DNA from 4 places in the Bacillus sp. PK3-067 genome. Region 1 is predicted to be linked to each of the others. Evidence: predicted binding sites of a transcription regulator. Region 1 holds the regulator's gene; each other region holds the start of a gene.
The links. Region 1 encodes Rex, which represses fermentation and respiration genes when NADH is low (regulators of the CRP and FNR family bind a similar motif). Its sites were predicted from a motif close to TTGTGAAATATTTCACAA; they were not measured.
Positions count from the first base shown of each region.

Region 2: the regulator Rex is predicted to act here: its motif matches at 5,781-5,798, upstream of M1D73_RS28000 (L-lactate dehydrogenase).
Region 3: the regulator Rex is predicted to act here: its motif matches at 2,573-2,590, upstream of hcp (hydroxylamine reductase).
Region 4: the regulator Rex is predicted to act here: its motif matches at 2,596-2,613, upstream of M1D73_RS25585 (L-lactate dehydrogenase).

Region 1 is NZ_CP096490.1:253,201-260,978, reverse strand. It holds gene guaA (glutamine-hydrolyzing GMP synthase) at 1-1,080, opposite strand, end outside; purine riboswitch at 1,245-1,346, opposite strand; gene groL (chaperonin GroEL) at 1,487-3,121, opposite strand; gene groES (co-chaperone GroES) at 3,160-3,444, opposite strand; gene M1D73_RS01510 (CPBP family intramembrane glutamic endopeptidase) at 3,834-4,583, shown strand; gene M1D73_RS01505 (YdiK family protein) at 4,580-4,771, shown strand; gene M1D73_RS01500 (redox-sensing transcriptional repressor Rex) at 4,801-5,430, opposite strand; gene M1D73_RS01495 (ABC-F family ATP-binding cassette domain-containing protein) at 5,618-7,543, shown strand.
Region 2 is NZ_CP096491.1:23,030-30,807, forward strand. It holds gene M1D73_RS27975 (NAD(P)/FAD-dependent oxidoreductase) at 1-1,214, shown strand, start outside; gene rd (rubredoxin) at 1,240-1,404, shown strand; gene M1D73_RS27985 (Crp/Fnr family transcriptional regulator) at 1,758-2,465, shown strand; gene M1D73_RS27990 (FAD-dependent oxidoreductase) at 2,805-3,737, opposite strand; gene M1D73_RS27995 (formate/nitrite transporter family protein) at 4,367-5,215, shown strand; gene M1D73_RS28000 (L-lactate dehydrogenase) at 6,003-6,947, shown strand; gene M1D73_RS28005 (Fic family protein) at 7,519-7,778, shown strand, end outside.
Region 3 is NZ_CP096490.1:3,426,268-3,434,045, forward strand. It holds gene M1D73_RS17615 (condensation domain-containing protein) at 1-357, opposite strand, end outside; gene hcp (hydroxylamine reductase) at 1,223-2,509, opposite strand; gene bla2 (BcII family subclass B1 metallo-beta-lactamase) at 3,250-4,023, opposite strand; gene M1D73_RS17630 (glycoside hydrolase family 25 protein) at 4,160-4,897, opposite strand; gene M1D73_RS17635 (MazG nucleotide pyrophosphohydrolase domain-containing protein) at 4,932-5,213, opposite strand; gene M1D73_RS17640 (DUF3784 domain-containing protein) at 5,338-5,628, shown strand; gene M1D73_RS17645 (hypothetical protein) at 5,657-5,938, opposite strand; gene M1D73_RS17650 (hypothetical protein) at 6,073-6,267, shown strand; gene M1D73_RS17655 (hypothetical protein) at 6,356-6,604, opposite strand; gene M1D73_RS17660 (flavin-containing monooxygenase) at 6,885-7,778, opposite strand, start outside.
Region 4 is NZ_CP096490.1:4,938,137-4,945,914, reverse strand. It holds gene M1D73_RS25610 (MBL fold metallo-hydrolase) at 1-139, shown strand, start outside; gene M1D73_RS25605 (TetR/AcrR family transcriptional regulator) at 143-691, shown strand; gene M1D73_RS25600 (CPBP family intramembrane glutamic endopeptidase) at 1,156-1,869, shown strand; gene M1D73_RS25595 (hypothetical protein) at 2,012-2,197, shown strand; gene M1D73_RS25590 (spore coat protein) at 2,211-2,459, shown strand; gene M1D73_RS25585 (L-lactate dehydrogenase) at 2,705-3,655, shown strand; gene M1D73_RS25580 (PTS sugar transporter subunit IIC) at 3,678-4,691, shown strand; gene M1D73_RS25575 (phosphatase PAP2 family protein) at 4,751-5,398, opposite strand; gene M1D73_RS25570 (hypothetical protein) at 5,543-6,070, shown strand; gene M1D73_RS25565 (arsenate reductase family protein) at 6,481-6,846, shown strand; gene gcvH (glycine cleavage system protein GcvH) at 6,888-7,271, shown strand; gene M1D73_RS25555 (toprim domain-containing protein) at 7,772-7,778, shown strand, end outside.

The DNA.
Region 1 (7,778 bases):
AATTAATTTGAACTGCATGTCTTCTGGAAGTCCACCAACGTTATGGTGAGATTTAATTGTTTGCGCAGTTGCTGTACCACTCTCAACGATATCTGTGTAAAGTGTACCTTGCGCTAAGAAGTCCATACCTTGTAATTTTGACGCTTCATCATCAAATACGTAAATGAATTCGTTACCGATGATTTTACGTTTTTGTTCTGGATCTTCTACACCTTTTAACTTGTCCATGAAGCGGTCTCTTGCATCCACTTTAATAACGTTCATATGGAAGCCTTCGCTAAATGTTTTCATAACGCCTTCTGCTTCACCTTTACGAAGTAAACCGTGGTCAACGAAAATACATGTTAATTGATCACCAATTGCTTTATGAATTAATACTGCTACAACAGAAGAGTCTACACCGCCACTAAGTGCGCATAGTACTTTTTTGTCTCCAACAGTTTCACGAATCTTTTCTAATTCTACTTCGATAAAGTTCTCCATGTTCCATCCTTCAGAACAACCACATACGCCGAATACGAAGTTTTTAATTAAATCGTTACCGTGCTCAGAGTGACGTACTTCTGGGTGGAATTGTACACCGTATAAGTTTTTCGCTCCATTGCTCATACCAGCAATTGGGCAAGACTCACTTGTTGCGTCTACTACGAATCCTTCAGGTAAACCAGTTACTAAGTCACCATGACTCATCCATACAACTTGCTCTTCTGGAAGGTTCGCATATAGTTTTGATTCGTTCTCTACTTTAAGAACAGCTTTTCCGTACTCGCGGTGATTTGCACGCTCTACTTTACCACCGAAGTGTTGCGTCATAAGCTGCATACCGTAACAAATACCGAAGATTGGTAAACCTAGTTCAAAGATTTTTTCATCACAATGTAATGCACCTTCACCGTATACACTATTTGGTCCACCAGAGAAAATAATCCCTTTTGGATTCATTGCTTTAATTTCTTCTGCAGTAATTGTATGTGGATGAAGTTCACTGTATACACCGAACTCACGAATTCGACGTGCTATTAACTGATTGTATTGACTTCCAAAATCTAAAACGATAATTGTATCGTGTTGTTTCTTCAAAATAATCACCCCAACGTTAGTTCTCGTATATAAATATTTTCACCAATTTGGCGAAAAGCATTACCAATATAATAAAAAAAGCCAGTCCTCCGCCTCTAGTCTCATAACAAAGAAAAGGCAGGGGTCTGGCTTTATAAAGAAAGATAGTCTCCGCTCTTTATAAATATAAGACACACTGCCTTCATAGTCAGGTTGTTTACGGTAACCCGGTAGAGACTCTCAAACCATATCATTGAGGATATATGAAGGATCGTTTTATATTATCTTCCTAGATTCTAACAATGAAGTATCAATATGGTCAAGAGAGAAAGCGACAAAATTCTACAGAAATTCATTTCCTTTTCTAAAAAACATAAAAAAACATCCATTTCTATATAGAAATGGATGTTTTTTAGGACAAACGGAATTACATCATTCCGCCCATACCGCCCATGCCCATGCCGCCCATGTCAGGCATTGCTGGTGCATTTGGTTCTGGCTTGTCAGCTACTACAGCTTCAGTTGTTAAGAACATAGCTGCAACAGATGCTGCGTTTTGAAGTGCAGAACGAGTTACTTTAGCTGGATCTACGATACCAGACTCAAGCATGTTAACCCATTCGCCAGTAGCTGCGTTGAAACCAACGCCTACTTTTTCGCCTTTTAGACGCTCTACAACTACAGATCCTTCGAGACCAGCGTTGATTGCGATTTGACGAACTGGCTCTTCTAGTGCACGAAGTACGATGTTGATACCTGTTGCTTCGTCGCCTTCAGCTACGATAGAAGCTACTTTTGTGTATACGTTCATAAGTGAAGTACCACCACCTGCAACGATACCTTCTTCTACTGCTGCACGAGTTGAGTTAAGTGCATCTTCAATGCGAAGTTTGCGCTCTTTTAACTCAGTTTCAGTTGCTGCACCTACTTTAATTACTGCTACGCCACCTGCTAGTTTAGCAAGACGCTCTTGTAATTTTTCGCGATCGAATTCAGAAGTTGTTTCTTCTAATTGCGCACGGATTTGACCGATGCGAGCTTCGATTTGTTCTGTGCTTCCTACACCTTCAACTACAGTTGTGTTTTCTTTTGTAACAACAACTTTACCAGCGCGTCCTAAAGATTCAACTGTAGCAGATTTTAAGTCACGGCCTAATTCTTCAGTGATCACTTCGCCACCAGTTAAGATTGCGATATCTTCTAGCATTGCTTTACGACGGTCACCAAATCCAGGAGCTTTAACAGCTACTACATTGAATGTACCACGAAGTTTGTTCACTACTAATGTAGCTAATGCTTCGCCTTCTACATCTTCAGCAATGATAAGAAGTGGTTTACCTTGTTGTACCACTTGCTCTAATACTGGTAAGATTTCTTGAATGTTAGAAATCTTTTTGTCAGTAATTAAGATATATGGGTTATCAAGAACTGCTTCCATTTTGTCAGAATCAGTAATCATGTAAGGAGATGCATAGCCACGATCAAATTGCATACCTTCTACTACGTCTAATTCTGTTGTGAATCCTTTAGACTCTTCTAAAGTAATAACGCCGTCGTTACCAACGCGCTCCATTGCTTCAGCGATTAATTGACCTACTTCTTCGTCAGCTGCAGAAATAGCAGCTACTTGTGCGATAGAAGATTTGCCTTCGATTGGTTTAGAAATCGTTTTTAATTCTTCAATTGCAGCAGTAACAGCTTTTTCGATACCTTTACGAAGACCCATTGGGTTCGCACCAGCTGTTACGTTTTTAAGACCTTCACGAATCATAGCTTGCGCTAATACAGTTGCAGTTGTTGTTCCGTCACCAGCTACGTCATTTGTTTTGCTAGCAACTTCTGCTACTAATTTCGCACCCATGTTTTCGAATGCATCTTCTAATTCGATTTCTTTTGCGATTGTTACACCATCATTTGTAATAAGTGGTGAACCAAATTTTTTCTCAAGTACAACGTTACGACCTTTTGGTCCAAGCGTAACTTTTACTGCGTTTGCAAGAGTGTCGACACCGCGAAGCATCGAACGACGTGCTTCTTCACTAAATTTAATATCTTTTGCCATAATAATTGACCCCCTTGGATTTTTTAAGATTTATATAATTAACCGATAACTGCTAAAATGTCACTTTCACGTAAAATCAAGTAGTCTGTACCTTCATATTTCACTTCAGTACCTGCATATTTTGAGAAGATGATAAGATCACCTGCTGCTACCTCTAAAGCAACACGCTCACCATTCTCAAGCACTCGACCAGTACCTACTGCAACAACTTTACCCTCTTGTGGTTTTTCTTTTGCAGTATCTGGTAATACGATACCACTTGCTGTTTTTTCTTCTGCTTGAACAAGCTCAATTACAACGCGATCACCTAATGGCTTTAGCATGAACAATAACCTCCTCATTTTGTTATGTAAATTTCTTTTATTAGCACTCAAGTCATCCGAGTGCTAACACACTTATAATAATAAATAATCTCAATTTCTTTTGCAAGTAAAAAAATCATAATTTTTTCGCAAATCACTATATAAACTTTCTATATACAATACTGCCTTTACTATATGAATCGTTGTTTCCACTGCTCGTATGTTACAATATGAAAGGACACCCTAAGTTGTTTTCGCTACACATACAACTTTCTCCTGTCTTCTATTATAATTTCAAATAAGGATTTACGAAAAAAACATAATTCAAGAGGTTTATATCGTAGGTAGCATATTTACATGTTATCCTAACTTATCTCATACACTATAGTTAGAAAGGATGGTTAAACCATTTGAAGAAACAATACTGGTGGATTATCATTACATACATTTTAATGCAGTTATCTGGCGTTGTTGGATTACCACTTCTCCTAAAAACAGGACTCTATGATAATAGAGGATTTACCATTGAAGAAAAAGGACAAATCATAACGGGACACTGGGCAATCATTAGCTTCTTTATTGCATTATGTATCGTGCTTTGGTTACTTAGAACAGATATTCGTGACAGGCATTTAGATCCAATGCGCTCTTCTGTTCCAGCTACTATTGGATGGATTTTTATCGGGTTCTTCTTAGCAATCATCTCACAATCCATTGCAGGTATGATTGAAATGTATGTATTTGGGGTTCCACGTGGATCTGAGAATACAGACAGACTGATGGACATCGCAAGAACGATACCTTGGTTCCTTATTGTTGTATCTATAATTGGACCTATCTTAGAAGAAATCGTATTTAGAAAAATTCTATTCGGCACGCTTTATAAGAAGTTTAACTTCTTTATCGCAGCTATCATTAGTTCGCTTGTATTCGCAACAATTCATTTTGATTTTACTCACTTATTGGTATACACTGCTATGGGGCTCGTATTCGCCTTCTTATATGTGAAGACGAAACGTATTATCGTTCCGATTGCAGCTCATGTTGCGATGAATACATTAGTCGCTATTGGGCAAATTTTTATGAGCAATGAACAAATTCAAGAAATGATTAAAGAAGCTGAAAAAATGCAAGGCTTTATCGGAGGATTTTTTGTATGAGAAACTCACCATTGTTCATGGCTGCACTATACTTCCTTCTTGGATGTATCTTTACACGCTTCGCCATTACGAACGTGACAGATACAATCTGGAATATGTGGACAATACTATTTGCAGTTATGGCAACAATTGATTTTAATTTGGCACTTCGCCTTATATTAGTTAAATTCACAAAGAAGAAACAATAATAAAACGCAGAGGTCGCTTCCTCTGCGTTTTATTGTGGATAGTTTTTCAAAAAGTAAACTAATGTTTGTAACTCTACAGCTAAGTCAATATGATGAATTCTAATATTCTCTGATACGTTTAATCGCGCTGGTGTGAAATTCAAAATACCGTGCACGCTTGTTTCAGCTAATCTATCTGCTACAGCTTGTGCTACTGTAGCCGGTACTGTTAATATTGCCACTTGTATATCATTTGATAATCTCTCTTCTAATTCATCTAAATGATATACAGGAATGCCCCCGATTTCTGTTCCAACTTTCTCTTCACTAACATCAAATGCCATTTCAATTTTTGTATTATTGTTTTTCGTGAAATTATAATGTAAGAAAGCGGTCCCTAAATTACCTACTCCAATAAGTGCTACACGTGTTATATCATCTTGATCAAGTGTTTCGCGGAAAAATGATAATAAATAATTTACGTTATATCCATATCCCTTTTTCCCTAACGCTCCAAAATACGAAAAATCTCTTCGTATTGTTGCGGAATCTACTTTTACTGCCTCACTCAATTCGGCCGATGAAACACGCTGCTTACCAGAAAGAGATAAGTTTTGGATAAATCGATAGTATAGAGGCAATCTTTTAGCAGTGGCTTGTGGAATCTTTTGCTGATCCATATGACCTCTCCTCTCTTCCTATCTTTATTCATATACTTTAATCAAATACAGAAGTTTAGCACTCATTAAATTCCTTGTATAATAAAGAGAAGAAGTATTCTCTCTTTATTTTAAACTATACACTATTTTTAGTATGATTGAGAAATATAAACATGGCAAAGTTAAGAAATTATTTGAGGTGAAAACATTGATTTTATTACAAGTAAACGCGCTTTCGAAATTATACGGTGCAGAAACGATTCTTGCAAACATAAAATTGGAAGTACAAACAAAAGATCGTATCGCATTAGTTGGAAGGAATGGAGCAGGAAAATCTACATTATTAAAAATTATCGCTGGTGAATTATCTCATGATGGTGGCGAAATTATAAAACCGAAAGATGTCTCAATCGGATATTTAGCTCAAAATACTGGACTAGAAACGTCTTTAACAATTTGGGATGAAATGCTAACCGTCTTTACCCACTTACAGCAAATGGAGACAAAACTTCGAAGGCTTGAGCAAGAAATGGGAAAAGAAGAAAACTTTTCAAACGAAGCTACATATGAAAGATTGTTAGCTGATTATGACCAACTACAACTCAATTATAAAGATCAAGGTGGATATCAATATGAAGCGGATATTCGCTCCATTTTAAGCGGCCTTGGCTTCCCAGTTGAAACGCACCAGACGACGATCTCTACTTTAAGCGGCGGGCAAAAAACAAGATTAGCTCTCGGGAAATTATTATTAACAAAACCAGACTTACTTATTTTGGACGAGCCTACAAACCATTTAGACATCGAAACATTAACATGGCTTGAGCAATATTTGCAAGGTTATCCTGGCGCAATATTAATCGTCTCACATGACCGTTATTTCTTAGACAAACTCGTTACACAAGTATATGAAATTTCGAATAAAGAAAGCAGACGATTTGTTGGTAACTACAGTAAATATTTAGACTTAAAATCAGCATTATATGAGCAAGAAATGAAACGTTACGAAAAACAACAAGATGAAATCGCAAAACTTGAGGACTTCGTTCAAAAGAATATAGCTCGCGCTTCTACAACGAAACGTGCTCAAAGTCGCCGTAAACAACTAGACAGAATGGAATTATTAACGAGACCATTAGGGGATTCTAAGTCAGCATCATTCCACTTCGATATTGAAAAACAAAGTGGAAATGATGTTTTACAAGTAAATGATGCAACCATCGGCTATGATGGAAACCCTATAATTGAACATGTAACTATGCGCTTAACTCGCGGAGATAGTGTTGCTTTAGTTGGTCCAAACGGAATTGGGAAATCCACATTGTTAAAATCCATTGTGAATAAGTTACCACTATTAAATGGTGATGTTTCTTTCGGATCAAATGTATCTGTTGGTTATTATGATCAAGAACAAGCAAACTTAACATCTTCTAAACGGGTTTTAAATGAACTATGGGATGAATATCCACTGCAACCGGAAAAAGAAATCCGTACTATACTTGGGAATTTTTTATTCACAGGAGATGATGTACTGAAACCAGTATCTTCCCTTAGTGGTGGACAAAAAGCTCGATTAGCTCTTGCAAAACTTATGATGCAAAAGTCAAATTTGTTAATTCTAGATGAGCCTACGAACCACCTTGATTTAAATAGTAAAGAGATTTTGGAGAATGCTTTAATTGATTACCCAGGGACTCTTCTATTCGTCTCACATGACCGCTACTTTATTAACCGTGTAACAACGACTGTGGTTGAGTTATCAACAGAAGGTGCACAGGAATATTTAGGGGATTACGATTACTACGTTGAAAAGAAAAATGAAATGATTGAACGTGCAGAACTTGAACAGCAAGAAAGTGACGTTCCTGTTCAAAAGGTGGTTGCACAAGAGAAATTAAATTATTTAGAAGAAAAAGAGCGTAAAAAACTAGAGCGTCAACGCACTAGAAAAATTGAAGAGCTAGAACAAAGTATAGTGGAATTAGAAGAAGAAATTGCTACGTTAGAAGATCAACTTTGCTTACCAGAAATATATGCAGATTATGAAAAAGCTAGTGAAATTACAACTAAAAAGCAAACGCTACAAGAACAACTTGAAACTTGTATGGCAGAATGGGAAGAGCTGCATGTATAAGCATATTTAAATAAGGAAGATGTCTCATAAGTCAGGATTTTTGACTATGTGACATCTTTTTTAGTACTTAAACAATTTTTTGAATATATCTATCGTAACTTAGAATATACTAACGATTTTTTAAATATATCTATTGTAACCCTATATATATTAACAATTCGACACGAAATATCGTTTTAACGACAAAGATTGACAAGATTAGCATCTTCTATAATGGGGAGATGTTTCAAAATGT
Region 2 (7,778 bases), on a different replicon from region 1:
TGGAAAAGAATTTTGTTATTATTGGAAGTGGTGTAGCCGCTGTAAATGCCGCTAAAACTATTAGAGAGTATGATAAAGGATCAAATATATTTATTTTTGGTGAAGAGCCATCACTACCGTATAAAAGAATTAAATTATCAAAGGATCTGTATTCAGATTTACACAATGAAAAAGTGTTAATTAAAAAGAAAAAGTGGTATCAAGATAATCACATATCAGTTTTTATAAATACAAAGGTGGTAAAAATTAATACAGATGAGCAATTTATTGTTACATCCAATGAAGCGGTATTTTCTTATCATAAACTATTAATTTGTACAGGAGCGAATAATAGAAGATTAGAGATAAATGGAATTAATAAAAAAAATATTTTTACTATTAGGGACATGAAAGAAGCAGATGAGCTTAAAAGTCATTTAGAGAACAAAGAAAGTGTTGTGACCATTGGTGGGGGTGTACAAGGGTTAGAAACAGCATGGTCTATTCTGAAAGCTGGTAAAAAGGTATCCATTGTAGAAGTAGCTCCTTTATTAATGAGAAGACAATTAGATACAAAATCTTCGCTTCTCTTGAAACGAAAAATTGAAAAGGAAGGGGTAAAGGTGTATTTAAATACTTCTATTGATTCTATTCTCGGGAAAGAATCTGTAACTGGCATAAAGATGAACGACAATTCTCAAATTAATTGTGATAGTATTGTTTACTCAATTGGCGTTACTCCGAACACTAAACTTGTACATGATACTGCTATTAAATTAAATAGAGGTATTGTTGTAGATGAGAAGATGAGAACAAATATAGACTCCGTATACGCTGCGGGAGATGTTGCAGAAGTAAATAATGAAATTGAAGGCTTATGGGGGACTGCCTTGGAACAAGGAAGAGTAGCAGGTAGTAATATGGTCTCTAAAACTGCCATTTATAAAAAAGAAATTCCAACCACTATTTTTAACGCATTCAATGTATCTTTATTTTCAATTGGAGTTGTTAATGAAGAGCAATGTGATAAAACAATTGTTGAAGAAGACGGTAAGGATAAGTATACAAGGTTATTTATTAAGGATAATAAAATAGTCGGTTTGATTTCATTAGAAGGAGTTGCTGCATCTATTCCTTACAAATCTGCGATTGAAAAGCATGTATCGTTAGAAGGAATAGATTTATTAAATACAAACATAAGTGAAATAATGAGCAAGTTAAAAGAAAAAATATAAAGCTGTACAAAAAGGAGAGGAAATCATGAAAAAATACATTTGTTTACCATGTGGATATATTTATAACCCAGAGGTAGGGGATCCAGATGAGGATATAGAACCAGGAACAAGTTTCGAAGATTTACCAGAGGACTGGGTTTGTCCTGTGTGCGGAGAAGATAAAAATCATTTTGCACCACTAGATGAATAAGAAGGAAAAAACAATGAGAATACTGCACAGTATTCTCATTGTTTTTTATATTTTTGAATGTGATTCTGGTCACAGAAATATTCTTTAAAAAATTCTATAATAATTATGTAGCAGATACTTATACCGATTCAGCCATTCTCGGTACACTCTATATGGCCCTGGCGCCACCCTTTCTCCTCAGGGACATATTTTTCTATGCCATATCAAAATATGTTTATGAGGATAGTGTATATCACTGTCTTCATAAACATATAGTTGTGATTTGGGTCACTGCAATATTTGATAAAAATGTCTATAATAACCTTGGATATCATTATATTTTTAATTCTATAGTTAGAGTAAGGTGAGAAAATATGGACGATAATCATAAAAAATCAAGAGAGCTTTGTCCAAGAAAAGTACTAATTTTTAAGACCCTTTCCGAAGAGGAAATTGGTAATATAGCTTCAATGACAAAACATAGGAAGTTTAAAAAGGGCCAGCCATTAATTCTTGAGGGAGATAAATCAGATACATTATTTATTATTAATAGTGGACAAGTAAAGCTATGTACATTAACTCTTCAAGGGAAAGAGCAAATATTGCATATACTAACAAGTGGTGAATCCTTTTGTGAATTAAATATATTTAATTATGATGAAAAAAGTAATTTTAGTGCATATGCTATAGAAGATACTCATATCTGTATGCTAAAAAAAGAAAATATGGATTATATAATGGAACGAAATCCAAGTATTGCATTAAAGTTGTTAAAAGTTGTCACAAAACGTTTAGCTAAGATAGAGAATTTAGTGCAAAATTTAGCTACAAACAATCCTGAAGTTAGAATTGCTCACATACTATTGGAGTTTTGTGATAAATATGGAAAAAGTACTGAGGATGGAATACTTATTAACTTGCCATTGACACGAGAGGAATTGGCAAATTATGCGGGTGTAACAAGAGAGACTATTAGTCGTAAATTGAATAAGTTTGAAAGTTTAGGACTCATGGCCTCTGTTGGAAATAAGAAAATAATAATAAAAAATCAGTTAGCTATTAGAAGACTTATCAGTTTCTGACAAAAGCCCCCTTTCTCAGAATATAAAAGAGGAGTTATTACAAATTAGCAAGTATTTTAATTGTATAAATTCTTAAAATCATTATATATGAGGAAATCACAAAAAAGGGAATATGTGTTACCAATCGGTTTAATTGATAAGGTATGGATTTTTTGAGCCACAAAATATCACATGCCTTATAATCAAACTTAATTTAATACGTAACGGGGTTGCAAATGTGTCAATATTAAAGTGTTCTCTTTAACACGTTTTCAAAGGTTTAAAACTCTTCTTAAACAATGATTAAGAAGAGTTTTTTAGATAAAAGTTATAAAGAATTAGTTTTAATTAACTAAGAAATTATGCAAAAAGAGTATTTGTCTGTACATTTGTTATATGCTCGGCTAATACAGTAGCTTGTGCATGGAGGGGGGCTGGAAATCCTAATGTAATCCCATTGTGTTCAGTGCATTCACCAATTGCATAAATTAATTTATCATTTGTTTGCATATGCTTATTAACAACTATGCCACGTTTAACATGTAAGCCAGCTTTTTCTGCTAAATGTGTATTAGGTCGCCTACCAATAGGTATTACAATTAAATCATATTTTTTAATAGTGCCATCTTCGAATTGAATCCCCTCTGCGTAGTCTGTACCTAGGATTTTAACCGTGTTTTTTTCCATGAGAAATTGAATTCCTTTTGCTTTTAGCTTGTTACATAGTGATGAACAATCCAATATATCTTGTTTTGCCATTAAGTGTGAACTGAAATGAACTACGTGGACGTCTATTCCAAAATCAAATAATTTTTGTGCAATTTTTAGACCGAGCATGCCATTGCCAATAATAATAGCTTTCTTTGCATGCTTCTTAATATTTAATAGAAATTGGATTTCTTCAGTTGTTCTAAGTTTATTTACTCCAAATAATTGTAGTCCTTTAACGGGAAAAATAAAAGCAGTAGATCCTGTTGCAATGATGAGTTTATCGTAGAAAACAATACGGCGTTTATCTGTAACAATGACCTCGTCCTCACGATCAATTTCTATTACTTTTTCGTTTGTAAAAAGCTTAATATTATGTTGTTTGTACCAATTATATTGCTTTTGTATTCTATTTTTAATATCTAAATTTAAAGAAATAGTGTTTATTTGATTGTAGAGAGGATAGAGTTCATCACTGAAAATAGAAATGCTATACATATTAGGATTTTGTATTAAAATCTGTTCAATACAACGTAAACTAGATATACTATTACCGATAATTACTAAGCGTTTTCGTTTTCTCATATCAATTTCTCCTTTTTATTGTGAAGTATTGAGCAATGATGTTCGTTCATATTATAACAATTTTAAAAAGCAGATTGCTTGATATATAGTTTATTTTAAAATATGTCACAAATTATCTTTATTCGGGTAATGAGATACAAAGATGATCCCATTAAACTCATAGGTTAGAGGCAAATTTTAAAAATGTTACTAAGATATTTCAGATGGAAAATGTTGAATATGTTTGCTGATAGTAGTATTTCTTCAATTTTTAAAGAATAACGCATACAAACACACTGTAACCTTATAATTAAAGCTTTTTTATGTATAAATGCGAATAATTTCCTGATAGGTCCCTATACAAGTAAGTAAAAATTAAGATGGAGTGTTTTTCCTAAACATGATAAATTAAAACTTTCTATACCAGATTAATTATTCTTTTATTCTATATTGACTAGGTATATTCGTGTATTATGCACCTTCTAGGATTTAGTGAATATAGCAGATTGCACATCATTTGAATCATTTTGTAAAGTGAGTATGTTTATTTTGTGAAATATTGAACAAAATCTTGAAAGTGAATATTGAAACATGTAGTTTATTCTTAGGATTATTTATAAAAACCATGAATTAAAGGAGTGTGTAATTTTATGTTAGAACAAGGGATAGCTGATGCTATAAAACTTGCACAAAAGAAGAAACAAATATTAGATATAACCCCAATACAATATTTTGTTCGTGCATTACTAGCCGGCATCTATATTGGATTTATTATAGTATTATGTTTTAAATTAGGGGATTTTTTTCACGTTGTAAATTCACCTGCAACTTATTTAAGTGCTTCTTTATTTTTTGGAATTGCACTTATATTAATAATATATGGTGGAGCGGAATTATTTACTGGGAATACAATGTATTTTACAATTTCGACCTTACGAAAAAAAACAACGGTCTCAGATACTTGTCGTAACTGGGGTGCTTGTTTTTTAGGTAATCTGGTAGGTGCAATATTTTTTGCGTTATTATTTTATGGTACTGGTATTTTTGATCAAATTGAATATGAACATTTGATAAGTAATGTTGTTGAAGTAAAAATGAATACACCGACAATACAGCTATTTTTCAAAGCTATTTTATGTAATTGGCTTGTTTGTCTAGCATGCTTCCTTCCTTCTCAAGTAAAAGGGGATACAGCAAAAATAATTGTTATGATGTTATTGGTTTTTACATTCTTTTTATCTGGATATGAACATAGCATTGCAAATTTATCGCTATTTGCAATCTCCCTGGTATCGCCACATCCCAATACTATTTCTTTTAGTGGGGCTATTTATAATTTAATTCCAGTTACAATTGGAAATATTATTGGTGGATCTGTATTTGTTGGCATGGTATATCATTATATAACCCAAAACAACCCTACAGCTGAACAGAAGGGCGATTTAGTTGAATCTCAATGTGAGGAAAACATCCCATTACAAACACAAATAAAAATTTGAGCTACTAATATAATCATTTTCGTATAAAAATAACATAATTATTTTGAATGTTATTTTTATATAAGTTGGCTTAATTAGCTGGAAATACCGTTTTAATAATTCTTTTAAATATATTTTTTTCTTTTATAAAATATATTATTTGTTTTTGTTAGACATATAAGGGAAGAGAAATATACAAAAAACATTCACAACTTATGTGACTTAAATTTGTTAATATAAAATGCAAGATCACATGTCAAATTTATTACAGAAAACTCTAAAAAATTAGTGGGGGGTTTATTAGAAAATGAATTTTGAAAAAGTTTATTTGGTATAGAAGTGCTTTTAGGGGGTTATTGCTAAAATAGGTGAGATAACCTTCGATATAAAAAATAAAAATTTGCAGTAATTAGATTTGAATGAAGATAATATAAGCATGAATGTCATTATGAGAAGTGATAATCAATTAATGAATCTTAATAAAAATGTAAGCGCTAACAATTTTATTTAACTAGATGTATAAACTAGATTTTCCACAGCATATCAATGAATCTTTGAAATATAGATAAAGAAAAATCATCTTATCTAGTGAAGCTATACATAATATTTTTTTGAGTTAAATAAGAAATAATGTTGGAGCAATATTTGCTGGAAATACATATGAAAAGGAATTTAAGTTTAACTATTTGGTATTGAACATTAATGTATTTCGAGTTCATTATTTGTTTATTCAAAATCAATTAAATCTCTTTTTATTAGAATAACAACAATGCACAAAAACATAACATAAATAGTGAGGGATCTATAAATGAATAAAAATATTAATCGTGTAGTTTTAATTGGTACAGGGGCCGTAGGGTGTAGTTATGCATATTGTATGATTAATCAGGGGTTGGCAGAAGAATTCGTTCTTGTAGATGTAAATGAAGCAAGAGCAGAAGGAGAAGCAATGGATTTAAGTCATGCAATTCCTTTTTCACCATCACCAACAAAAGTATGGAAGGGTAGCTGTGAGGACTGTAAAGATGCACAAATTGTTGTAATAACGGCCGGATTGCCACAGAGACCAGGTGAAACACGTTTAGACTTAGTTGAAAAAAATACTAAGATTTTTAAAGAAATTATACGTAATGTCATGTCAAGCGGATTCGATGGTATTTTCTTAATTGCAACAAATCCAGTGGACATTTTAACATATGTAACTTGGAAAGAATCTGGATTGCCGAAAGAACGCGTAATTGGTTCAGGTACAACACTTGATTCTGCACGTTTCCGTTACATGTTAGGAGAATATTTTGAGATCGATTCTCATAATGTTCATGCTTATATAATTGGTGAACATGGTGATACGGAGCTTCCGGTTTGGAGTCATGTGTCAGTGGGCGTTCAAAAGCTACAAACCATTTTAGAAAATAAAAGTCAGTATAATCAAAGTGACTTAGACGAAATTTTTGTTCGTTCACGTGATGCGGCCTATCATATAATTGAACGTAAGGGAGCAACCTGTTATGGAATTGGAATGTCTTTATTACGTATAACAAAGGCAATTCTACATCATGAAAATAGTGTATTAACAGTATCTGCATACCTTGAAAATGAATATGGTCATAATGATGTATATATAGGAGTTCCTGCTGTTATTAATCGCGAAGGTATTCGAGAAATTATAGAAATTGAGTTAAATGCGGAAGAAAAGTTTAACTTTAATCATTCTGTACATACATTAAAAGATACCATGTCACCAATACTATAAGATGAATTTATCGTATAAAATTATGTCGAATATATAAATACTTAGCAACAGTTTAAAGGTACCTAATCTAATATACTCAGAAAGCAAATAGTATAGAAAAAATGTTTGTTTAAATAGAAATAAAGTACTTTCATCTTGTAAAGAATCATTTTATAAACATTATTAAGAAATTAAGATTCTGTACGACATTAGTTCATAACATATCAAGATTGAACGTTTTTAGAAGCGACATAATTATTTATAGCTAAATATGTTATGATTTTCACAAAATGTTGATACCTTTTGTGCATAGTTTCCTTTAAGTCACTAAGGACAGATATATTTGATTAAATAAGAAGCACTTTTTTAGAAGTTTAAGGAAGTGCTTTTTTATTTGTTAATAAACATTAGAAATCTATTAAATTACATACATTTATGGAAGAGAGTGATTTCTATGTGCATCTGGCTATCGTTTGATTACATTCTTATTAGACGTTTATAAAATAACGAGCATACAGTAGGTAATGTGAAAATTAGGGGATAATGGAGCATACAAATTTGGTAATAAACCTTAGGGATAGGAGGGAACGAGATGAGAAATTTCTTTGAAGAAAAATATACAAATTTAGAATTTAAAAGAGAACTAATAAATATTATAAGTAAAATCAGTGAATATAAAGGAGCAATATCAGCATATCAAACTCAAAAACCAGAGATATTTAATCTTTTGGAAAAGAGTATATCACTGCAATATATTAAAACTTTTCCTAATATATATGAAAAGTTTACATTCTCAAATAAACAGTTAAAAAAATTAGTTGATCATCATGCTAGCCCTCAAACATTGGAAGA
Region 3 (7,778 bases), 2.3 Mb from region 1:
TGTAGTGCCCCGTAATAATTTCGTTTGAACCATAGGCCCCTGAATACGATCACCAGGTTCCTTAATAAAATCTATTGCCATTATTTCAAGTTCTTGATTATTTCCTTCTACAAAAAAGCAAATAGATGAGTTAGTGTCAGATGAATGTTCCTCCCAGTAAGGAATATCATTTTCTACAAACCGGCTGTTCAAAACTGGTTGCAATTGCAACGTTATCCTTACTGATTCTTCAAGTATTTCCTTGGATATACCTACAGGAAAATAAAGAACTGCATTAATTTGTTGATCTGCAGAATAAAGACCTAATACATAATTCATTCGATCTTGTGGTGTTACTGAATACTTTCTTTTCTCCATAATTCCGTCCCCCTTTAGGACTTTTTGTATAACCCTATTTTCCATATGCTTGTAATTTTTCTAGTCATTTTTCTTCAAGAGCTAATAACGCTTATTTTTCGAATTTTTAACGAAATCATCTTCTCCGTATTGGTTTCATTCTTTTTACAGGTGATATATTCATTATTTTATTGTTATCAACACTGCCTAACCTTACAATAAAACCAAACGAAAATAAATTAAGTTTACATATACATAAACATTTTATTATAACGTCTATAAATTATCAATACAGCAAATAAATCATTTTTATGTCTGTCAATAAAAAACAATATATTCAAGATCCACTTCATAATAAAAGATTGATGTGCATGTAAATGTACCCATATCACTTTCAAAATAAGAATGAGAATTTTTTCAACAAAAATAAGATGCAGTTATTGATTTTACAGTAAAAAAAGCCCCTCCATTTTGAAAATGCGCAATCAAAATGAGTAGGGCTATTTCCAATTTAAATTTTATAAAAGAATGATTATCATAAATAATATTTTACTTTTTAGTCTACCTTATTATTTTCAATCCATTTTCCTAATAAATGAATGGATTTTATTCCTATAATTTGAGGTGGTATCGTTGTTTTTTTAAAATAGAAAGCTGATTTTCAAATCAAATGAAAAAGAGGTAAAATTATAGATATTCATGTAGAAATTTCGTTTTGGGGATACTTAAAATCTTAAGGTGATGGGCATGTGGTGTTATACTTTAAAAGCTCTATAAATTTTATAGATATAGCGATTTTCTTTATTAATAATCATTTGTATGTGCGTTTACTCACACACATACAAATGATTTATAAAGCCACAATTAAGTGAAAACATCTTTTCCGTTACGATAACATCATAGCCATGTCTTCTGCTGCATTTGTAATTAGTTTTAAACCAAATGTTTCTTGTAATACATCAAGCACGCCAGGTGAAATAAATTCAGGAGCCTTTGGACCGATGCGAATATCTTGAATTCCAAGACTAAATAGCCCGAGTAAAATGGCAACCGCTTTTTGTTCAAACCATGATAGCACAATACTTACTGGCAATTCATTCACTTCACATTGGAAAGCATCAGCTAATGTAGCTGCTATTTTCACTGTAGAAATGGAATTATTACATTGTCCTAAGTCGATGTAGCGCGGAATCTCGGTACCAGGTACAACACCGTAATCCACATCATTAAAGCGGAATTTCCCGCAAGAAGTTGTTAAAATAACTGTTTCTGGCGGAAGTGACGTTGCTAATTCACGATAATATTCTCCACCTTTTCCCGGTGCATCACAACCGGCAATAACAAAGAAACGCTTTATCTTCCCCTCTTTTACTGCATTAATAATTTCCGGAGCTAATGATAATACTGTATTATGATGAAACCCTGTTACTAACTGTTCATCCGACTCCATATGTACTTCTGAAAGTTCTAGTGCTTTTTGAATCAATGGTGTAAAATCATCATTTTCAATTTTTTGTACACCCTCTAAACCTGCAATGTCATATGAAAAGAATCGATCAGAGTATGATCCTTTAATTGGCATAACACAGTTCGTTGTAGCTAATATGGCACCAGTAAATTTTTCAAAAAGGCGTCTTTGATCATACCATGCCTTACCGATGTTTCCTTTTAAATGTTTATATTTTTTCAGTTGCGGGTATCCGTGTGCTGGTAGCATTTCAGAATGCGTATAAATATTAATGTCTTTTCCTTCTGTTTGCTTTAATAGTTCTTCTAATGCAAATAAATTATGGCCCGTAACTACAATTGCTTTACCTTCTACACGATTTTGTGTAATTTGTACAGGTTCTGGCACACCAAAATGATTCGTATGTGCCTCATCTAATAATTCCATCACCCGTAAAGCTGATTTCCCCACTTTCATAGCCATATCAATATGCTCTTGTTCGTTAAAATTAGAATTTGTTAATGTCATATATAAAGCTTCTTGTGTTGTAGCATCTACAAATCCATCCGTATACCCTAGCTGAGCAGCATGTGTGCGATAAGCTGCAATTCCTTTTAGCCCAAACACAATCGTATCTTGTAGACTCGCAATCGTTTCATTCTTCCCACAAACACCCATTACTTTACATCCGCCTGTTGGCGTTTGTTCACATTGATAACAAAACATATCATCCCACCCTCTCCCAATCATTCATTACACCTTAAGCATAATACCCATTGAAAAAAAGTGATGTGATATCAATCACAATAATATATAAAGATTTGTGACAGTTCATATTGTTGACATAATATTTTTATTGACACTAAAAAATAAGCATTAGTGTGCACACATCTTTCGATACTTTTAAATAGCTAATTAATTTGGAGAAATATATAAAACGAAAAAAATTTTGAGTCCCATGTACAAATAGTTGCAATTCATTACATATGAAAATAGACATACAAATACGCTCTTCTTTCTATCATTCAATAGAAAGAAGAGCGTATTTGTCATTTTAAGGAACTATCATTTTTTTTATTAAAGCCTTCATTGTAAACCTCTTTATTTACAATACATTTACACTATCTTAACATTACTTACATTATTTATATGATATATTTATATAGAAGCTACTTAAGAAATTTCATATACATTTTATCTTTATGATCTCTAATCTAATCAATAAAAAGATCATGTTATATTTTTATAACAGGGGTGAATTACGATGACTGAAACTTTAAAAACACTTATAATGCTTGATGCTACTTACGTTGTTATTGCAATTATGACAGTACTAGTATTTGTATACTTGGAATTAAAATCTCAGTAATATATGCTGACGTAATCGACAGATTCAGCATTTAAATATAGTTAGAAGAAAGAAAGGAGAAAATTATTTCTCCTTTCTTTTGTATTTCTACAATTTCTTATTTTAATAAATCCAATGTATGTAAAAGTAATCCCTTGTCTCCTACTTCTCCATGACCAGGTACTACCGAATTTATATTTCCATATCGCTTCAGCACATTCTCAATCGATGTAGACCATTCATTTACATACGCATCCGCAACATTTCCTAAATCTTTAGCTTCCGCAGATTTTACTAAACAGCCTCCAGCTAAAATTTGATATTGTGGCAACCAAACAACAATATTATCTTCTGTATGTCCTTTCCCTGGATAGAACGTTTCTACTTTTGTATTGCCAAACTTCAAACTCGTAATTATTTGTAAATCTCCAAGCGGCTCTTCATATCCACTGTTCTTTGCTAGTTCTGCGGTTAATGCTGTACTATGCGCTTTAATTCCTCTTTCTTTCAACGTTTTTATTCCGCCAATTCGATCAGCGTGCGCATGTGTAATAATGACATCCGTTATGCGCTTCTGAAATTTCTTTTCTACCATTTCCATTAGTTCCTTCGTTAATTTGTTATCCCAAGAAGAATCAACAAGCACTAGTCCTTTAGTAGTATTAAGAACTAGACCGTTCGAAGGAACTGCTTCTCCATTAAAATAACCTAACTCCGTATGAACCCATACATTCTTGTTTAACTGAGATATTGAAATGGTTCCCGTCTCATTTTTTATTACTGTTTTCTCTACCTTTTGTGATGCTTGTACAGAAGAAATTGTGCTAACAAATTGAATTGTTCCTAGTAAACCTACACATAATCCTACTTTTAACAACGTATTCTTTTTCATGTTATCAACCCTTTCTTTCAAGCTAAATAGTTATTACCTATATTAGACAATTTATCTCAAATGTTTGTTCCATCTTCATTTGCATACTTTTATGTAATTAACAAAAAAGCGTACAAAATTTTGTACGCTTTAAAACTTAATCTTTCATTCCATAATTCTCAAACTCTTCCTCATTCCCATAAAATACATTCAAATCAATATACTTTTCTTTTCCATTATAACCGCTTAATCTCCCGCGGTTCGTGTATTGCCAAAACGTCCATTTTCTCTCATCAGATAAACTCGGTTTTGTAAGAACACTACGAATCCATATATTACATTTTGGATACGCATCCTTTATATATAAATCATACGCCTCTTGCGTTGCATACAATATTACTTTCTTATCGTAATGTTTTTCTAGCATTTCAATCATGACCGCCAACTCTTTCGTAACATCTTCACGCTTAGGCGGATTATCTTTTTTGTTAGCGTAAAACTCAACATCAATCACGGGTGGCAGTGCTTGTTTATATTTTGGAACAGTTCGTATAAATTGCTCTGCTTGTGTTTCACCCTTACTATCGAAACTAAAAAAATGATACGCTCCGATGCGCATATCTGTCTTATTCGCATTCCTCCAATTTTTCGAAAAGTACTCATCCACAAACGAACTTCCTTCAGTCGCCTTTATAAACGCAAACTTCATATTTTGCTTTTCCAACTCTCTCCAATCTATATCCCCTTGATACGATGCGACATCTACACCTTTTATTTCATACTTATCAGCACTTATTTGATTCGGAATGAATATGCCTTGAAAAACTAAGTAAACGACAACACTTATTACACTAATTAAAGTAAAGATTCCCCCTATAAAAAGCTTCTTTTTCATTCATATCACCCATCTTTACAAATTAAAATTCTACTTACCATTCACGCTTTTTATTAATTTTCATTTTTTCTTTAAACGCCTTCTCTAAATCAATATTTAATTTATTTGCTAAATCACATACATTCCAAATTACATCAAACATTTCTAAACCGATTTCTCTTTTCGCATCTTGTATTGTATCACGCTTTAATATGACTTCCGCCAATTCACCTAATTCCGCCATCGTATATATCGTACGCTCTTCAATTGTTGTATCTTGAAATCCTTTTTCTTTACTGAAATTTGATACATACTTCTGAAACTCCACAATATTCATACTTAATCTCCCCTCATTACCAATACTCTATTTTTCTATTACACTTAAAACCAAATTTATATTTTGTTAAATTATAACATTCGGACTATAATTTATTTATAGCCCATTAACGGAGGTGTTTGCAATGACTCTCTTCGCTTCACCAACATTATTTATAGTAGCAATCATTTCATTTGCACTAGCTTATTTCATCGGAGTAAAGCAGTACACTTGGCTCTTATCAGGATTCAACGAACGCCGCGTGCCTGATAAAGTGAAACTATCAAAAATAGTAGGTCTTTATAATTTAATTGCTGGTGTCATTGCGACAATCGGTAGTGTCTTCACTACGCCTAATGTCACAATCGTTATTCCTATCACTCTAATTGGACACTTTATAATCGCGGCTTATGTAAATACACGCATGGTGCAGTAAAAAAGATCACCCAAATGGATGATCTTTTTTATAATTTATCAACATATTGCTTCGCTTCTAGTAAGGAAAAACTAAAAGCTTCTCTTACTCTCTTAACTGCTGTAATTTTTTTGCCTTCTTCTACAAGCTGGCGTAGTTCTTTATTAATTTCAGGTTCTCTTTCTATAATTCCCATTTCTTTCGTAATTAATTGTAATCTATCTTCAATTCTCTTTAAACGCGCATCATTTTTCTTTTCAATTGTAGTTAATTTTTCAGCGATATAAATGAAACCAACAGCTACTATCAGTATAACCATCCAGAATTCCATGAATGTTCCCCCCTTACTAACTTTCATTTACTTTATTTCACTAACTTATGTAAATTTTACCACAATACACATTTAATGTATAATATCACTATATCAAACTGTTAATAAAACCTATTATTTTAGGGGGACACTTTATGAAAAGATTTTTAAATACGTTACTTCAATTTGTAGTTCTTTCAATCGTGCTACATTTGTTATTTGATATAGTTGGTTGGCTTGTTTTCAATGCACCAATTAAAAACAAACAAATCATCATTTCTTTAATAACAATCTCATGGGTTATGTACATGTACCGAGACAAATTTTTTCAAAAGTTCACTTCAAACTAACAAAAAAAGAAAACACTTCATTGGTGAGGTTGTAAAAACGTTATCCTTATAATGAAAATAAAGAAGCTGTTCCTTCCAGCTTCTTTATCTATATAACATTTTTCGCAACAATTTTTATATGTTCTGGTGCGATAATCTCCGTTATACTTTCTTGGAAATCTTCCCGCAACATTTCTTCCAAATGTTCTAACTGCACTTCAACATGAGTGCATTCTAAATTATGTATATTTAACAGTGCATAATGATCTTTTTTCTTAATTACTAAATATTGATTTTCCTCTGTCACAAGTACAGAACCTAATCGGACTCCTAGTAAGCGTTGATCATCAAACTTCATAATTACTTCTCCTTCCCTCATATAAACAAAATTACAATGAAAATAATTACATTTATGGAAAAACACACTTATTTAGACTATATCATAATTTACTAAAATAGAAATATCTTTTTCTGTTTTAATAAAAATCCCTATTTTTTCATATATTTCGATACAAAAAACTTTCTCAACATTAAATTTGAATTTTCAGTTTTTAATCCTATGAAAATCTATTATAATAAAGTTAATAAATGTTTGACCTCTCCTAATTCATGTACATATGGATGATCAGTAGTTATTGCTACTGATCTATTTTTTTGATTTCAGAAAGTACATACTCTGCATCCTTTCCTACACCACAAATAAGTGCGGAACCCCTTTGAGATTGCCATGGTAAACCGATATAATACAATCCTTTTACTGGACTGATTCCCTTTATATGATTAGGAAATCCTTTCTCATTCACTGCCTGTTCAATTTCAATCCAATTATAATTTTGAACAAAACCAGTTGACCATATAATGCTTTCTGCACTATAAGTATCACCATTCTGAAACATAATGTTATTTCCTGATGCACTTACTACTTTTTCTTGCAGTTTGATTGCTCCATTACGAATAAGTTTCTTACCTTCAAAACCGAAAATAGGGTCCTTTCTCTTCTGAAACCATCTTCCCCTCTTTGTATTTATTTCAGCGTACAATAAACCCACTTTTTCTAGCAGATTAAAAATACTTTTTCCAAAAAGTTGTAACGGTAAAAACGTTAAAGGATGACTAATAGACACCGTAACTTCATGAGTCTTTGCCAGTTCTACTGCAATTTGCATTCCTGAATTCCCACCACCTACTACTAGTACTTTTCCCTTAGGAATTTGTGATGGTGATTTATATTGTGATGAATGTATTTGAAAAATATGTGATGATAGATTTGCTGAAACTGAGGGAATAAACGGTTGCTGAAAAGCACCTGATGCGATAATAACTTTTTTCGTTTGTAAAATTTCTGTAGGAGTATGTAATTCAAATATTTCTTTTTCTTTCTTTATTTTTAGAACTTCCGTTTGTAATTGTACCGGTAATTGAAAATGTCTTGCATATTCTTCTAAATAAGTTGCAATTTCATCTTTATATGGAAATTCATTTTTTTCACCTATTAACGCCATACCCGGCAAGCTACTGTAAGACCTTGGGGT
Region 4 (7,778 bases), 740 kb from region 1:
AAGTGCAGAGAAGTTAAGAGAATATGAGCCTTCCTTGCTTGCGGCAGGACATGGAAAAATGATAAACGATCCAGTGGCTTTCATAGAGCTTGCTATTAAAGAAGCGAAGCGGAATATAGAAAGTAGAAAAGAGGGTTAATTGATGTCACCGAGAATCGGACTTACATTACAAAAAATTGTAGAAACAGCAGCAGAAATTGCAGATGCAAATGGAGTACAAGAAGTAACGTTAGCTTCATTAGCGCAAACGTTAGGGGTACGTTCGCCCTCACTATATAATCATGTAAAAGGGTTACAAGATGTACGGAAAAATCTTGGCATTTACGGAATCAAAAAGCTGCATAACAGACTGGAAGAAGCTGCCGAGGATAAACGGATGGATGAAGCAATTCATGCTTTAGGAGAAGCGTATGTAGCATTTGTCCGAAAACATTCTGGACTATATGAAGCAACTTTTTTACGAGATGAAGAAGTAAGAAAAGCAGGTGACGGAATTGTAAAGCTTTGTCTTCAAGTTTTACAACAGTATGGCTTAGAAGGAGAGAATGCACTTCATGCGACACGCGGATTCAGAAGTATTTGTCATGGATTTGCTTCGATTGAACAACAGGGCGGATTTGGTTTGCCGTTAGATTTAGATATAAGTCTACATGTATTGTTGGAAACGTTTATTAAAGGGTTACGTGAATAAGAAGCGAGGCAAACAAAAACCTTAGAAGTGATTCTAAGGTTTTTTAGTGCATATAATTCGAAAAGAGCGGTAGGCTTTTTCTCATTACATGATATTATTTTACAGGTTTGAAAAATGTGTATATGACTACGGAAAGGCAAACGAAAATAAAAGCAATAGGATCTTGATATGGACTAGGCTCAGAGCCCTTCTGGATTTCTGTAAGGAAGTCATGTGTTTTCATGTTCATTGCTCCTTTAACTAATAAGTTTTATATGATGCGAGGGTTATAGTGGATAGGAAGTATTTTTTAAAATTTCATATAATAATTATTGCATAGCAATTCTATTCCTAAAACTATAAAATATAAAGTTTTCATAATATGTAAAATTGCATATTATTCTTTTTGAAAAAATTGTTATATTATCTATATATTTGTATTAAAGGATTTTTGTTAAGGTAATGAAAACAAACGGAGGAATAGTATGAGAAAAACAGTATTAGACGCGTATAATGCAGAAAGAGAAGTAGATAACATAACATATAAAAATCTAGTTGTAACGATTGCAAGCATTCTAGGGTTCTCACTCTTAGGGGGATTATTCCTTGCTTTAGCCCTCGGAATTTTTGGAGAAGAGGTATTACGTGCTAATTTAGAGGGATATTATTTACTTCTATTTGATGCAGCTGTTGTTACTATTGTTTTATTTGCTTATAAACCAGTGCTTCATTTTATTAAGAACATATGGGATGTATCTGTTTTAAAAAATGGGAAAACCTACTTGTATTTATTAATAGGTTTTATCATCATTGCATTAACTCAGTATGTAATGTTAGAGTTGTTTAGCTTTGAAAGTGCAGGGCAGCAGCGAGATCAATTAGGGAGCTTAGGACTTCAAAATAGTCTACAAAGTATTATATATGTGTTAAGTGTTGCTATAATTACACCAATTAAAGAAGAAATTTTATATAGAGGTATTTTGTATCGATTTTTTGAAAAGAAATATAGTTTTCTAGTTGGTATCATTATTTCTTCCTTCATCTTTGGGATTCTTCATGGTGGTTTTCCGGTTACGGCAATGATTATGGGGATTGTATTTGCTATGTTATACAAAAAGACGCAATCTATTATACCTAGTATTATTTTACACATTATATGGAACTTACTTGTGAGTATAAGTATGATTGTATCTCTATAAAAATAAATACATAACCAGTATAAAAGATGAATGGCTTAGCTATTCATCTTTTATTTTTTTATATGTGGGAAAAGTTGATGAATACAATCCAAAAAGAACCAAATACTAATGATGAATGAACAAAGAAAGGCGGGTATGTTATATGCAAAACTTAACAGAGCTTGAAGTAGAAAACTTACGTCATTTAATTGGTGGACACGCAACAATTATTAACAAGTTGGAGCAGTATGCACAGACGTGTACAGATCCACAACTGAAACAAATGCTACAAAAAGATGCGCAAGATGCACGAAATACGAAACAGCAATTAATGACTTTCCTAGGATAGGAGGAAGCGGAAAATGAATGAAAAAGATATGGTAAATGATTATTTAGCAGGATTAAATGCAAGTTTAACAAGCTATGCAAATTATATTGCTCAGTCTGATAATGAACAGTTACATCAAACGTTAATTCAAATTCGTAATCAAGACGAGGCGCGCCAACGTAATATGTATGAGTACGCAAAGCAAAAGAGTTATTACAAACCGGCAGCACCTGCTAATCCGATGATTGTACAGCAATTAAAAAGCCAATTAAGTGCGGAATAACAGGAAAAAGAAAACGAGCGAATTTATTCGCTCGTTTTCTTTTTGTATATGTCAATAAATACATAATAAATATTTTTCCAGTTGTAACAAATATGACGAAAATGGAATATGACAATTCACAAAAAGGACAAAAACTTTGTTCAACATTTCACAAAGTATCCATGGTTTCTATCGTGGGAACCTCTATAATTAAGAATGTAAAGAACAAAAGAAATAGATTATATGATCAATTAGGAGAGATTGCTATGAAAAGACATACAAGAAAAATTGCAATTATCGGTACTGGATTAGTTGGATCCAGTTGTGCGTATTCCATTGTAAATCAAGGGATTTGCGAAGAACTATTATTAATTGATATAAATCATGAACGTGCAGTTGGGGAAGCAATGGATTTATCACATTGCATTAACTTTACAAATACAAGAACAAAAGTATATGCAGGAAGCTATGAAGACTGCAAAGATATGGACATTGTCATTATTACAGCAGGGCCAGCACCAAAACCTGGACAAAGTCGCTTAGATACTTTAGGAGCGAGTGCGAAGATTATGGAAAGTGTTGTTGGTGGTGTAATGGCAAGTGGATTTGATGGTATTTTCTTACTTGCATCGAACCCAGTTGATATTATTACATATCAAGTGTGGAAATTATCTGGATTACCTAGAAATCGCGTAATCGGTACTGGTACATCACTAGATTCTTCTCGCTTAAGAACAATTTTATCTGAAATGCTACATGTAGATCCTCGTAGTATTCATGGGTATTCATTAGGAGAACATGGTGATTCTCAAATGGTTGCTTGGTCTCATGTAACTGTTGGTGGAAAGCCAATTCTGCAAATTTTAGAAGAACAAAAAGAACGATTTGGTGAAATAGATTTAGATGAAATTGTTGAGAAGACTGCAAAAGCTGGCTGGGAAATTTATAAACGTAAAGGAACTACTTATTACGGGATTGGAAATTCTCTAGCATATATTGCGAGTTCAATCTTTAATGATGATCACCGTGTCATTGCTGTATCAGCCATTTTAGATGGTGAGTACGGTGAATATGATATTTGTACAGGAGTACCAGCTATTATTACTAGAGACGGTATAAGAGAAGTTGTAGAACTCAATTTAACAGAGGATGAAGAATCTCGATTCGCAAAATCAAACGATATTTTACGTGATTATATGAAAACAATTGGTTACTAACTTATAGGAGAAGGTGAAACAAATGAAGGAATATATAATGTCTCGTGTATTTAAAGCATCTGCTGGAATCGCACAAGGTATTTTCGTATCCCTCGGAATTGGTTTACTGATCGAAAATATAGGAAGAATTGTTGATATACCATTACTTATTACAATCGGAGTTGTTGCAAAATCACTAATGGCACCGGCAATTGGTGCTGGAATTGCTTTTATGCTCGGTGCAAACGGTCTTGTAATCTTCTCGGCGATGGTAGCCGGAGCGATTGGTGCCGGATCCATTTCGATTACTGAAGCTGGTCTAATTATTAAAACAGGTGAGCCAATCGGTGCATTATTAACAGCAACTTTAGCTGTATATATTGGTAAACGTTTAAGCGGAAAAACTGCGTTAGATATGATGCTCGTTCCATTTGCGGCCATATTAGGTTCTGGTTTAGTAGGCATTTGGTTATCTCATAATATTACTCCTGTTTTAAATGCAGTTGGAGCGTTTATTAAAGATAGCTCAGCTGGTAGCCCATTCATCGCTTCTATCGTCATTGCAGTAGTTTGGGGACTATTACTTATCTCTCCAGCTTCATCAGCTGCGTTAGCAATTGCACTTAGCTTAGACGGTGTTGCAGGTGGTGCTGCTCTTGCTGGATGCGTTGCTCAGTTTATCGGATTCTCTGTCATCTCAGCAAAAGAAAACAATTTAGGTGGCATATTAGCTCAAGCACTTTGTACTCCGAAAGTACAGTTACCAAATATCACTAAAAATCCAATGATTCTCGTCCCAACTGTCGTCGCCAGTGCTATAGTCGGTCCAGTATCAGCATTAATTTTCCAACTGGAAGCAGGAAAGGAAATTGCAGGTCTTGGATTAAGTTCTCTTATCGCACCAATTAATTTAATTTCCAGCCAAGGATGGGAAGTTCTCCCGGCGATGGTAATTACTTATATCGTCATTCCAGTAGCTGTTTCTTATATACTTTACATTGCTCTTAAAAAAGCAGGTCGTATTCATTCTGGTGATATGACTGTACCGCAATCTTAAATTGAAAATCTCCTTAATAATAGATAAAAGCAGACTGAGCCACAGTCTGCTTTTTTATGTTACATTTTATGATTTTGTTTTACTGGAACTTTTATTGGTTCTTTTGCTAATAAGAGCTGAACTCCGAAGTATAGTATGCTTGCAAGTGTCATTCCAGAAACGGCATCTAAAAAGGCATGCTGCTTCGTAAATAGCGTTGATAAAATAATAAGTGTACCGAAGAAAGTAAGGATGTAATATTCAAAAGCATGTTGTTCTCTACGCTTAAAGGCAGCTAACATAATTACAAATGTAGTAAGAACGTGAATGCTAGGGAAACAGTTTACCGGTTGATCGATACTATAAATATAGCGAACTAGTTCAGAAAATACATCTGTTCCAACGACAGTCGGACGCGGTACAGTTGTTTGCCAAAAATAATAAATAGAAAAACAAGCAAGCTTTCCAAAAATAACACTACTTAAAGTAACATAATATTGCTTTCGGTCAGCAAAACAGTAATAAATAAGTGCGCCGTATAAGTATGGAAACCAAAGTAAATAAGGAATAATAAATGCTTTTACAAATGGAATCCAATCATCTACTACAGTTGTAACGTCTACTGCGTGAACAGTCGATTTATTTAATACGTCGTAAAGGGGACTTACGAGTACGAGTAGAAGTATATAACTTAACGGAAGAAAAGATGAAAGTTTAAATTTCTTCATGTTGATCTCCTATGTTTAGTAATGTAAGTAAATTCAATTGATTATAATATAGAAACGTGAATTGGGCTATCGATTTTACTTACATTTTCTTGAATTAACCTTACGTTTTTGTCACTTGACTAAAAAGAAGGGTGAGGGTGCTAAATGAAGCGTTTATCATATTTTTTAGTTTTTATATTGTTATGCCTAGTAGGTGCTGGGTGTGCAAAGAATAACGAAGGAGAAAAATTAGAATATAACGGAAGAGCACTCGTAATTGGAGTTGTTGGAGAAAAGCCGAAAGATACGTTTAGGAATATAAAGTTTGAGGAAATGAAGTTAGAGGAACTGGAAAAGAAATCTAAGGAAGTAGATGGTTTTCTAATAATGAAAGATCACTTTCAAGAAGCCTCAACAGAGCAATATAAAAATGTATTTTCATCACTAAAGAAACCAGTGTTTTTTATCGGTTTACAAGATAAATCATATTCGATTTTTATTACAAAAGGGATAGAGTATAACAGTGCCCGAAAAGATGTAAATGCTATGTATACGCAAGGGTTTGCGAATATCGGAAGTGGTGAAGGACAACAATGGGCAATTGGTTTATCGAATGGTGGAAATACAGAAGAAAGTATTCATAATATGTATATCGTCGTATTTCAAACAATTGCAGATTATTTAAATAGATAATGAAGGAGCCTACAAAAGAGGCTTCTTATTTTTTTAATCAAACGTTTGTTTAAGCTGTATGTTCGGTAGGAAGAAACCGATGTAACTCAAGGGTTAACAAAGAAAAATAGAGAATTAATCAAACGTTTGTTTAAGCTGTATGTTCGGTAGAAAGAAACTCCTGTAGTTCAAAGGTTAAGAAAGAAAATGGAGAATTAATCAAACGCTTGTTTAAGATATATGTTTGGTGCAGAATCTAAAAAATTTATATATTTATTTTTTTCTTAACAAATGGCGGAAAAATAAGAAAAATTCGCAGGATTATTAAAAATTATCACGAAATAAGTAAAAGTTTAGCGAATAATGGTTTGAAATAATAAAACGTTTTCTATATGATAAAGGTAAAGGTTAGTAAAAAAGTAGGTGAATTTATGACAGTAACATTTTATTCATATCCAAAGTGTGGCACATGTCAAAAGGCAAAGAAATGGTTTGAGGCAAACGATGTAGCATATGAGATGATTCATATTGTTGAAAATCCACCATCAAAAGAAGATTTACGTAATTTACATGAAAAAAGTGAATTACCATTAAAAAAATTCTTTAATACAAGTGGAATGCGTTACCGTGAACTTGGTCTAAAAGATAAGTTGAAAGATGCAAGCGAAGACGAAATGTATGAGCTTTTAGCATCTGATGGCATGTTGATTAAACGTCCAATTGTAACAGATGGAACGAATGTAACACTTGGTTTTAATGAAGAGCAGTTTGAAAGTGTGTGGAAAAAGTACCAATAAGGTATTTTTACATAATTAATACATTCACTGGAGGTACAGTCATGAGCATTCCAAATAATTTACGTTACTCTGAAGAACACGAATGGGTAAAAACTGAAGGTAATGAAGTTGTTATCGGTATCACTCACTTTGCACAAGGTGAGCTAGGCGATATCGTATTCGTTGAACTTCCTGAAGTAGGTGCAACAATCGAAGCTAACGAGCCATTCGGAAGCGTAGAATCTGTTAAAACAGTTTCTGAGTTATACGCACCTGTAAGCGGTAAAGTTGTAGCAGTAAACGAAGAATTAAGTGACCAACCAGAACTTGTTAACGAATCTCCATACGAGGGTGCATGGATGGTTAAAGTTGAACTTTCTGATGCAAGCCAAGTTGAGAAGTTATTAACTGCAGAAAAATATGCAGAAATGACAAACCAAGACTAATTATAGTCGACTAAAGGACAGCCTTTGTGCTGTCCTTTTTTATTTTTTGTGAAATAATGAAATTCAAGTTATATGTAAATAAATAAGCTATTATGAGAAAAACTGTTTTTTGGTAAGGTTTCATAAGTCTTCACAATCTAAACGAGCCGCTTGCGCTTTTCATTGTCCAGCTCCACCTCCTAGCCCTTCATGTCTAAGAACCTTCCGCACGAGAAGACAAAAAGCGTCTTCTGTGCGAAAGAACCTTAGCCAACAGGGCTAAACAGTCGGTTCCGCTTTTCTTTATGATCCAGCTCCAGCGGCTAGATTGTTCGGTGGCTTCGCTTCTTCCTACAAGGCCAAAAGCGCCTTTACGTCAGAAGCTCCATCCCCCCTCACAATCTAAACGAGCCGCTTGCGCTTTTCTTTTGCAAAAATAAACAGGAAACAACATGAAAATAACGAATATACTATATACTAAGTTCAAGGTTGTATAGTATATGGTGATCGGGTGATGACATATGATTT